2 regions of the Agathobacter sp. LCP21S3_B2 genome follow, and region 1 is predicted to be linked to the other one. Evidence: a T-box and tRNA genes for the amino acid it is inferred to sense, from the RefSeq annotation. Region 1 holds a T-box; the other holds one or more tRNA genes.

Region 1 (5,545 bases):
ATAAGTTTATCTGTTTTTATCTATTTTAATCTTGTTTTACCCTATCGTATAATAATATACGCTGTATATGCCGCATACATTAGCAGCATGATGATGCCCTCGCCTCTTTTTATCTCACGCTTTGTCCATGCCATAATCCACACGATGAGTGAAAATACCACAAGCACTATAATATCTATGATATTTTCCTGTATGAATGCTATCGGGCTGATGGCTGATGCAATTCCGAGCACCATGAGTATGTTGAAAATGCATGAGCCGACTGCATTTCCGAGTGCCATATCGACCTCGTTTTTTCTGGCTGCGACTATTGATGTCACAAGCTCCGGAAGTGATGTTCCGATAGATACGATGGTTAGTCCGACGAGTGTCTGGCTCATTCCAAGGTCAATCGCTATGCGGCTTGCACTGTCTACTACGACATCTCCACCTACTGCGATGCCGACAGCTCCGATTAGAATGAAAATCACTGCTTTTGGCATTGAGATGAGAGGTATCTCATCGACCTCCTCATCTGATGACTGCCTGTTCTGCTTTAATGTGTGTCTGATAAGGTAGAAAATATATCCTGCAAAGCAGCCGAGCAGTATTATTCCGTCCGCTCTGCCGAGTATCATGCCGATTGTTCCCATGACAAGAAGTAAAATGGCACATATCATCGAGAATGGGAAGTCCCTTTTTAAGGATGCTCCGTCCACCACGACCGGTGTCATCAAAGCGCACACACCGATTACTACCATGAGGTTAAATATGTTTGAGCCTGTCACGTTGCTGACTGCAAGCGTATTGTTGTGTGCTATTGATGCTGCCACACTGACCGCTGTTTCAGGAAGTGAGGTTCCCATCGCAACAATTGTCAGTCCAATGATAAGCGACGGCACCTTGAAGCGCTTTGCCACGTTTGAGCTGCCCTCCACGAACAGGTCTGCGCCCTTTACCAAAAACACAAAGCCCACTATGAGGCAGAGCAGCACCACTATAAACGGTGCATTATTGATGAAATTTTCCATGTTGATTCCTCCATTTTTTATTTTTGTATTCTATATTATTTCATTTCTTATAGTATCTGAAATGTAATATCCCAGCCACAGTTTCTGTCATATCATAACACGCTCATTAAAAGCTTATAATTCCCAGGTGCTCAAGCAATATCTTCACGCCTATGAGTATGAGAATGATTCCTCCGGCTATCTCTGATTTCTTTTTATATTTATTGCCGAAAAAGTTTCCGACTATGACTCCGATGATTGAGAGCACGAAGGTTGTAAATCCGATGATTGCAATAGCCCAGTAGATGTTTAAGCTGTCATAGGTAAATGCAAACATAATTCCGACTGCAAGCGCATCGATGCTTGTCGCAATTGCAAGCAGAAGCATCTCTCCCTGATTGAGCGCCAGGTCTTTTTCCACGACCGCGTCATCATCCTTTTCCTTCACTGCCTCATAAACCATCTTGCCACCGATAAAGCCCAGCAGAATGAATGCTATCCAGTGGTCAATGCTTGTGATGTACTTCTCAAACCGGATGCCAAGCATATAGCCGATAAACGGCATGAGCGCCTGAAAGCCTCCGAAATACAGACCGATTGTCAGCGCCTGCTTTCTGTTTACCTTTGTCATTCCAAGTCCCTTGCAGATGGATACTGCGAAGGCGTCCATTGACAAACCTACTCCTATGAGCAGGATTTCGATAAATAATACCATATTTTTCTCCCTTTTGCCTAGTGTGCGGCGATTAATTTCTCCCGGATAAGCATATGAATGCGTTACTGTTCACACCTAACAGTGTGATCAGCTATGAAAAAATGAGACCCTCGCATGCAGACACGAAACTTTATAAAGCTATAATTTATGGCTTATATAGCTTTATTGTGTGCTGCATACTTGAGTCTCATTCTTTAATGTTTGCCAGGTCTATTGACCGGTCTGTTGACAAACCACGTATATTTAAGAATACGCGAACTACTCCCTCAGAGGTAGTGTGTATTTAATTAATCGCCTTTGCTTCTAAAAAATATATCAAATGACATTGGCTGTGTCAATGTATTTTACCGCTAATCTTTGTAAGTATCAGCTAACCTGGTTACTGTTCACACCTAACAGCGTGACCAGCAACGATTTATTTTCTTACCTGTCACTTGACAAATCCATTCTTAAACGGCTATAATATCGTCAATTGAGGCACAATTACATTTCAACAGGCTTTGATGGGAACAAGTACATTTCTGCAATACTTACAGAGAGCTGCCGGCAGGTGAGAGGCGCAAGGAAAACAGATCTGGAATACATCCCGGAGCTTTGCACCGAACGTCATACCGGATGGTTAAATATCGCCGGTTCGATTAATAAGCTGCAACGTATTGGCACACGTTATAGTGCCGGAGTGTTAGCAGAATCGGCTATTTTCACTATATATATTATGTCGAATAATGTGTGACAACTCACGGAGGCATTCCTGTGCGAGCAGGATGCAAATTAAGGTGGTAACGCGAGAAATCCCCCTCGTCCTTAAATGGATGAGGGGGATATTTTATTTTTCAGAATACAAATTCAACTTATTCAGGAGGAAAATCATGACAATTTATGACGAATTAGTTGCCCGCGGTCTTATCGCGCAGGTAACAGACGAAAAAGAAATCAAAGAGCTTATAAACAACGGAAAGGCTACCTTCTACATTGGCTTTGATCCTACAGCAGACAGCCTTCACGTTGGACACTTCATGGCGCTTTGCCTTATGAAGAGACTTCAGATGGCCGGAAACAAGCCTATCGTGCTTATCGGTGGAGGTACAGCACAGATCGGTGATCCATCAGGACGTACAGATATGCGCCAGATGATGACAACAGAGACTATCAACCACAACGTAGAGTGCTTCAAGAAACAGATGAGCCGCTTCATCGACTTTGGCGAGGGAAAGGCTATCATGGTAAACAACGCTGACTGGCTGATGAACTTAAACTACGTGGATGTGCTCCGCGAGGTTGGTGCTCATTTCTCAGTAAACCGTATGCTTACAGCTGAGTGCTACAAGCAGCGTATGGAAAAGGGTCTTTCCTTCCTTGAGTTTAACTACATGATCATGCAGAGCTACGATTTCTACACACTTTTCCAGAAATACGGCTGCAACATGGAGTTCGGTGGAGATGACCAGTGGAGCAACATGCTCGGTGGAACAGAGCTTATCAGACGTAAGCTTGGAAAAGACGCATACGCTATGACAATCAATCTGCTCCTAAACTCTGAGGGCAAGAAGATGGGCAAGACACAGTCCGGTGCAGTATGGCTTGATCCTAACAAGACTACTCCTTTCGAGTTCTTCCAGTACTGGAGAAACGTTTCTGATGCCGATGTCCTTAAATGTATCAGAATGCTCACCTTCCTTCCTCTCGAGGAAATTGACAAGATGGAAAGCTGGGAGGGCGCACAGCTCAATGAAGCTAAGGAAATCCTGGCATTCGAGCTTACCAAGCTTGTTCACGGTGAGGAGGAAGCCACAAAGGCTAAAGAGGCAAGCCATGCACTTTTCGCAGGCGGAGCCAACAATGCAAATATGCCTACCGTTACCGTTACAGCTGAGGACTTCCCTGACGGAGAGCTTGATATCATCTCTGTTCTCGTAAAAGCAGGACTTTGCGATTCAAGAGGAGACGGCCGCAGAAATATCCAGCAGGGCGGTGTTTCCGTTTCAGATGAGAAGGTAACTGATATCTCTACCAAATATACTCTCGACGATTTCAAGGGCGAGGGTCTCATTATCAGACGTGGTAAAAAGAAATTTGCCAAGGTTATAGCTGAATAATTACGTAAAAAACTTCGCATTTTAAGATGATTTCTTTCAATGCGAAGTTTTTTAATAATTTTACTGCGGAAATCCATACGGCACAAATTCACTGCTGCATGTAACCGTATAATCAGCTTACCCTTAAACCGTTTTTTGTTCTGTTCCAATACCCTCTCCGCAAATTCAATATGAACCATCATTTTTACTCTTTAGCATAATATTCCCCACACTAAATTAGCATAATGTACAATAGCCATATGTTAATAGCAGGCAGGCCTTGGGTAGCTGTAATCCATAAAACTTCTAAAACAGCTCCCCAATCCAGCCCAAAAGCTGGAAAATTCCTGGAAAAAAGTAGCTGAATCCGCTGAAATCCATAAAACAGCTACCCTAACCACAGCGAAACAGCCAGAAAAATCCATAAAAAAGTAGCTGAAACTGCTGAAATCCCCAAATCAGCTCCCCAACCTAGCCCAAAATCCGGAAAAGACCATGGAAAAAGTAGCTGAAACCACTGAAATTCCCAAAACAGCTCCCTAACCACAGCGAAACAGCCGGAAAATTCTCTCAAAAAGTAGCTGAAACTGCTGAAATACCTAAAACAGCTCCCCAACCTAGCCCAAAAGCTGGAAAATTTCTGGAAAAAGTAGCTGAAATCACTAAAATTCCCAAAACAGCTCCCCTAATCACAGCAAAACAGCCGGAAAATTCCATAAAAAAGTAGCTGAAACTGCTGAAATTCCTAAAACAGCTCCCCTAACCAAGCGAAACAGCCAGAAAAATCCATAAAAAAGTAGCTGAATCCGCTGAAATTCCCAGAACAGCTCCCCAACCTAGCCCAAAATCCGGAAAAGACCATGGAAAAAGTAGCTGAAACCACTGAAATTCCCAAATCAGCTCAAAAATATAGCCTGTTATTTATATTTTCATGATGCTATCAAACAAATGGAGACCATAAGCCCCACTTTTTCCTCATCTTCCCTTGACTTCTTATTAATAAGTTAATATAATTTACCTAATTGATACATCAACGCTTTAAAGCGTTGACAAAAGGAGGTATTATCATGAAAAAGAGATCTAAAATTTTAGCTTCACTTGTTCTCGCAGGAACAATGGTACTTTCACTTGCCGGATGTGGAGATTCCGGTTCAGCAAACGGTGGCACACAGTCAGGTAAGAACTCAGATGCCAAATATCAGGTAGGTATCTGCCAGCTCGTACAGCACGAGGCTCTCGATGCCGCTACAAAGGGCTTTGAGGACGCATTAAAGGACAAGCTCGGAGACGAGGTATCCTTTGACGAGCAGAATGCCGCAGGAGATGCTTCTACATGCTCTACAATCTGCACCACGTTCGTCACAAACGACTATGACCTTATCCTTGGAAATGCCACAGCAGCTCTTCAGGCCGCTTCAGCAGCTACAGACTCTATTCCGATTCTCGGAACATCTATCACAGACTACGCTACAGCTCTTGATATGTCAGACTGGTCAGGCACTACAGGAAAGAATATTTCAGGTACTACAGACCTCGCTCCACTCGATGAGCAGGCTAAATGCATCAAGGAGCTCTTCCCGGATGCAAAGAACATCGGTATCATCTACTGCTCATCTGAGCCAAACAGTATCTACCAGTCAACAACTATTACCAAATACCTTGAGGACGAGGGATACACTGTAAAAGAGTACACCTTCTCTGATTCAAATGATGTCGCTGCAGTAACACAGAGCGCATGTGATGCATCTGATGCAATCTACATCCCA
Region 2 (5,545 bases), on a different contig from region 1:
ATAAGCGTATTGCAGAGATTGGAGCGCAAATCACAGAAAAATACAGGGGACAGTCAGTATATCTCATTTGCATACTCAAGGGCTCAATATTCTTTACCACTGAGCTTGCAAAGAGAATTGATTTGCCTATGACTATGGATTTCATGTCGGTATCCAGCTATGGCTCGGGCACAGAGTCATCAGGCGATGTCAACATTAAAAAGGACCTTGAGCATTCTATCGAGGGAGAGAATGTCATCATCATAGAAGACATCATTGATTCGGGAAATACTCTTAGCAGGCTTTCAAAGCTCCTTGCCAAAAGAAACCCGAAGAGTCTCACAATCTGTACACTTTTGGACAAGCCTGAGCGCCGTGTGGTTGATGATGTAAATGTAGACTACGTGGGCTTTGTGATTCCTGATAAGTTTGTGGTAGGCTATGGCCTTGACTATGATCAGAGGTTCAGAAATCTGCCTTATATCGGCTTCGTCGAGGGCGAAATAAAATAAAAAGGAGAAGTAAATTGAATAAACAAAAAAGCGGTATGCGCGGAATAGGCGTATACATTATCATTGTATTTGCAGTAATCTGCATCTGGTACTGGCTGAGCGCCGGGGCTACATCAAACTCTTACACACAGAGTCAGTTCGAGAAGGATCTTGACGAGAATCAGGTGAAGAGCGTAAAGGTAGTGCAAAACAGGGAGATACCGACAGGAAGTCTGGAGGTGAAGTTCAAGGATGGCACATCAAAGGTGCTTTATGTATCAGATGTAAACAATATCGAAAAGACCATGACAAAAGCAGGGTACACCGACTATACAGTTGCGGATGTTCCGGCTGAGAGCTGGATTATGACACTGCTTCCGTATCTTTTGGTATTCGGAGCCATGTTCATACTCTTTGCAGTGATGAACAACAACGCAGCAGCACAGGGCGGCAGTGGCAAGATGATGAACTTCGGCAAGAACCGTGCGAAGCTCACCACACAGGAGGAAAACCATATCAAGTTTTCCGATGTAGCAGGCTTAAAGGAGGAAAAGGAGGAGATTGCAGAGATAGTTGATTTCCTTCGTGATCCGGGAAAATACACCAGACTTGGAGCAAGAATCCCAAAGGGTGTCCTTCTTGTAGGACCTCCGGGAACAGGTAAGACTCTCCTTGCCAAGGCAGTAGCCGGAGAGGCAGGGGTACCGTTTTTCACCATTTCAGGATCTGATTTCGTGGAGATGTTCGTCGGAGTCGGAGCCTCACGAGTGAGAGATTTGTTTGAGGATGCCAAGAAAAATGCGCCTTGTATCGTATTTATCGATGAGATTGATGCAGTAGCCAGACGCCGTGGCACAGGAATGGGCGGCGGACACGACGAGCGTGAGCAGACATTGAACCAGATGCTTGTCGAGATGGATGGCTTTGGTGTCAATGAGGGCATTATCGTCATGGCAGCCACAAACCGTGTGGATATACTTGACCCTGCTATCATGCGTCCGGGACGTTTCGACAGAAAGGTTGTAGTAGGCAGACCGGATGTGGGCGGCAGAGAAGAAATTTTAGGTGTCCATGCCAAGAAAAAACCTCTTGCAGAGGATGTAGACTTAAAGCAGATTGCACAGACTACAGCAGGCTTCACAGGTGCAGACCTTGAGAATCTGATGAATGAGGCAGCAATCCGTGCAGCGGGCGAAAACAGAGAATATATCACACAGGAGGATATCAGAAAATCCTTCGTCAAGGTTGGTATCGGAGCTGAGAAGAAGAGCCGTATCATCTCTGACAAGGAAAAGCGCATCACAGCCTACCACGAGGCAGGACATGCAATCCTTTTCCATCTGCTTCCGGATGTGGGACCTGTATACACAGTTTCAATCATCCCTACAGGAGCAGGCGCAGCAGGCTACACCATGCCTCTGCCTGAGAAGGATGAGATGTTCAATACAAAGGGACGTATGCTTCAGGAAATCGTAGTAGACTTAGGAGGTCGTGTCGCAGAGGAACTTGTGTTTGACGATATCACCACAGGTGCATCACAGGACATCAAGCAGGCTACAAAGCTTGCTCGCGAGATGGTTACCAAATACGGTATGTCAGACAATATCGGCCTTATCTGCTATGCCGATGATGAGGAGGAGGTCTTCATCGGACGAGACCTCGCCCATGCAAAGAACTACAGCGAGGGCATAGCATCGGCAATCGATGTCGAGGTAAAGCGCATCATCGACGAGTCGTACGACAAGGCAAAGAGCATGATAGCAGAGTACCGCGATGTGCTTGACAGATGTGCAGCACTTCTTCTTGAGAAGGAGAAAATCACAAGAGATGAGTTTGAAGCACTGTTTGACGAGGACAGCAAAACAGCAGTTGGACATAATATTTAAAAAACAGCTATGCTTTTGTGCAGAATCACTATATGAAAAATATTAAATATAACTAAAATCCTATACAAATTGCATAAAAACAAACCTTGATTTTTATGCAATTTGTGAACACTTATCGTTATAACCGTGATATTATAATAACCGTAAAAACCCCCCAATACATTATATAGTTTTTGCTATACCCCATAGTAAAAATACCTTCTCCTAAAAGGCAGCCGATCGTAGGCTGTCTTTTTTAATTTCTATATTATAGCTATAAAGTAAGGGGATTGTGTGCCCGTATTAAAGAAAATAATTTTGTTACGATAAAATATACTTGCATAATCACATTTGTTGTGATAAACTATGCAAGTATCGTAATTGAATACATGGGCAGATTCCCGAGTGGCCAAAGGGGACAGACTGTAAATCTGCTGCAACTTGCTTCGATGGTTCGAATCCATCTCTGCCCATTAAAAAACCTCAAGTCGTATGACTTGAGGTTTTTGCATGTTGTCAGGTTTTTACCGCCCTACCGTTTAATCGGCCTGGGCATTCGGTGCCGTAAGTACAGTCTCCCACGCCATTGTATCAGGCCAGCCCTTTGTGTTAAAGCCATCGCGGATACATCTGCTGTAGTAGTCGAGCTTGTTTCGTATCGGCGAATCATCTGTGAATCTTGCATCATCATAGATGCCGTTAATATAATCATCTATCGCGGTTCCGAAAATTTCAGAGCGGTCCTCTGTCGCAAAGGTCATGCCGTAGGAATCAATGAAATACCCTGATATGTGGTTCGATGAATCATCCGGATTGTAGTTCGCGTAGGTGTCATCATAGGAGAAGCTGTCAGGATTAAAGCTGTTCCATTTCTCCTCGGAAAACTCGCTCTTGTCATTATAGGTATGTATGAAAGCAAGCCTCTGGTCAATCAGATGGGAAATCTCATGGCCTACGGTGTAGCTGAAATCCCAGCTGTAGCTGCAGTTTAAAACCATCACATTGTAGTTATTGATTATATTTACAAAGCCGCTTGGGTCATTAATCATGTCAGAATTTTCGGCAGTAATATTTCCGGAAAGATAGATTCTCAGCCCTTTAGTGCCACCATAATCAAGCTGCTTGAAAAAATCATCAGGAAAGCATGCCAGAACCTGCTCCAGAGCATTAAGAGCATCTGAAAGAGTTTTGACCTTGAGGGTCTGCTTTATCTTATAGTAATCAATTTTCTTTGGAACCTCCGGGCCCAGATAAATGGATATGCCATATTTCTGCTCGAGTCTTGTGGCATGAGCATTGATTTCTGATAAATCACCCCAGTCATAAGCTGATACATCTGGTATCAGGGTTATTTCATCACCATATCTGTCCGAGTCGGAATCTATCCCGGCCTCTTTCAGGGCTTCCTCGTTTTCATCTGTGCCTTCATCAATGTTTGCGGTGTCATAAGGTGAGACATATGTACCGGCATCGCGTAAAGCCTGAAACAGGGAATCACTGTCACTGTATGACGTGATTGAAGCCTGGGTGTCATTATGGCCTTTATCAAGAGACCATACAAGGATTTCAGGATTGCACTGCGCTGTGTACAAAAGTATCATCATACAGCCGGCATCGGCAAGATACACAGAGTTTGCAGAGTAGTAGGTCTGTGTGTCTGCATCAGACGGACTGACTGTGCTCTGGGCATCTGCATATCGTGCATCAGGATTGAATGAAAATGATGAGGTGACGCCGGTGCCCGGTGAATATTTATAGCAGCTTATGGTATCACTGCCTGCTGCCTCACCGTCAGTGTCATTGGTGTCATTGCCGGAGGAAAGTTTCTGACAGCGTATCAGTATGTCGCCGTCTTTTGCAAGGCTCATATCAACCACATTGGGCAAGGCAAAAAAGGTATCCTTTCCATCTGATGAATGATAGCTCCAGACATTGTTAGAGGCATCTGTCTCAACCACAAAGCCATGCGAATCGACACGCGAGAGGGAATAGCTCTGCCCTTCGAAGGTTGAAACCACTGAGTTATCCTTCAGATTCACATTGGAGACCACATATTTGTACGTGTCTGGAGTGACACCGGATACAAGAGCATATTTTCCGTCATCTGAGGTGGCAATCTGCATGGCATCATAGTAATTGCCGGGATTAGGCACATTGTCATCATCTGAATCTCCATTGCCCTCATAGTCCTCAAGATTATATTTACAGGTCTTGATTTCCTTTAAATCCTTATCGTAGATGGTTGCTCTTTTGGCGGATGAATTGATGAGCCATAGCTTATCACCTTTAATAAGATAATCATCGCAGTCAGTTTTGTCATGGGCAAGGCTTGCGGTGATTTTGTTTGACCAGGGATTATAAACATCAAATGAGTATTCGACGGATTGTCCCTCGGCCTCAATAATGGAATTGTTGTAGCTGCCCTGTCCGACCATCAGAATGTTGTCGCCAAACTGCCTTATGTCATTGTAAGGGTGACCCTCGAAGGCTACATTGTGCAGAATAGACAGATTACTGCTGTCCTCCACTTTAGCTGTGTCATCCCAGAAAGCCGGCGATTTATGCAGAATAGCCTGCTTTTCCGCGGGACTTTTGAAAAAATAAGAAATATCCCGGGGAGAGCAGGCTGTCAGGGAAAGCGCACTGCAAAGCACCAGCGAATATGTAATTAATATAGTTGCAGGCTTACGTTTAAACATTTAGTCTCCTTTGACGGCGGTAACACTATTTCTGGGTCTGGTGTGCTGTTGATACACGGGCGGTTGACTCACGCTCGATAAGCTTAGGACGAAGCTGGGTGCGGCTGATAGGAATGTGGTGCACGAGCGAGTTCAGTATAATATATGCACAGCGGCCGAGATCGTTACTCTCCTGTCGGATAGTCGTGAGAGGAGGAGTGAGAGCGGCAGCCATCTTTACATCATCGAAGCCTACCACACTGATGTCATTTGGCACATTAAAGCCGTGCAGAGTACACTCGCTGATAACACCCTTTGCGATTGCGTCACTTCCGCATACAATGGCTGTTGCGCCGGCAGCAATGAAATTGGAAACATAGTATTGGGCTGTCTCAGGAATGTAGTAGCCGTGTCCCATGAGCTCCGGATAAACCTCAAGACCTGAATCATGCATTGAGTTCTCAAATGCCTCCTGACGCTGGTCGGAAACCAGTGAGAAAAGAGAACCGTTGATAAATGCAATCTTTTTGTG

What was found. The T-box of region 1 lies ahead of tyrS (tyrosine--tRNA ligase). A T-box ahead of a tRNA ligase gene usually reads a tRNA of that ligase, here a tRNA-Tyr.
Region 2: it has a tRNA-Tyr gene. The T-box ahead of tyrS (tyrosine--tRNA ligase) is inferred to sense a tRNA for this amino acid. The anticodon was not compared.

What each region holds. Positions count from the first base shown of each region.
Region 1 covers NZ_JBQKGQ010000011.1:115,347-120,891, forward strand. Annotated here, with positions in the region: gene ACTQ1L_RS09755 (calcium/sodium antiporter) at 42-1,010, opposite strand; gene ACTQ1L_RS09760 (manganese efflux pump MntP) at 1,117-1,704, opposite strand; T-box leader at 2,196-2,513, shown strand; gene tyrS (tyrosine--tRNA ligase) at 2,574-3,800, shown strand; gene ACTQ1L_RS09770 (ABC transporter substrate binding protein) at 4,847-5,545, shown strand, end outside.
Region 2 covers NZ_JBQKGQ010000002.1:120,531-126,075, reverse strand. Annotated here, with positions in the region: gene hpt (hypoxanthine phosphoribosyltransferase) at 1-491, shown strand, start outside; gene ftsH (ATP-dependent zinc metalloprotease FtsH) at 527-2,356, shown strand; tRNA gene ACTQ1L_RS02115 (tRNA-Tyr) at 2,727-2,808, shown strand; gene ACTQ1L_RS02110 (hypothetical protein) at 2,875-5,034, opposite strand; gene ACTQ1L_RS02105 (LacI family DNA-binding transcriptional regulator) at 5,060-5,545, opposite strand, start outside.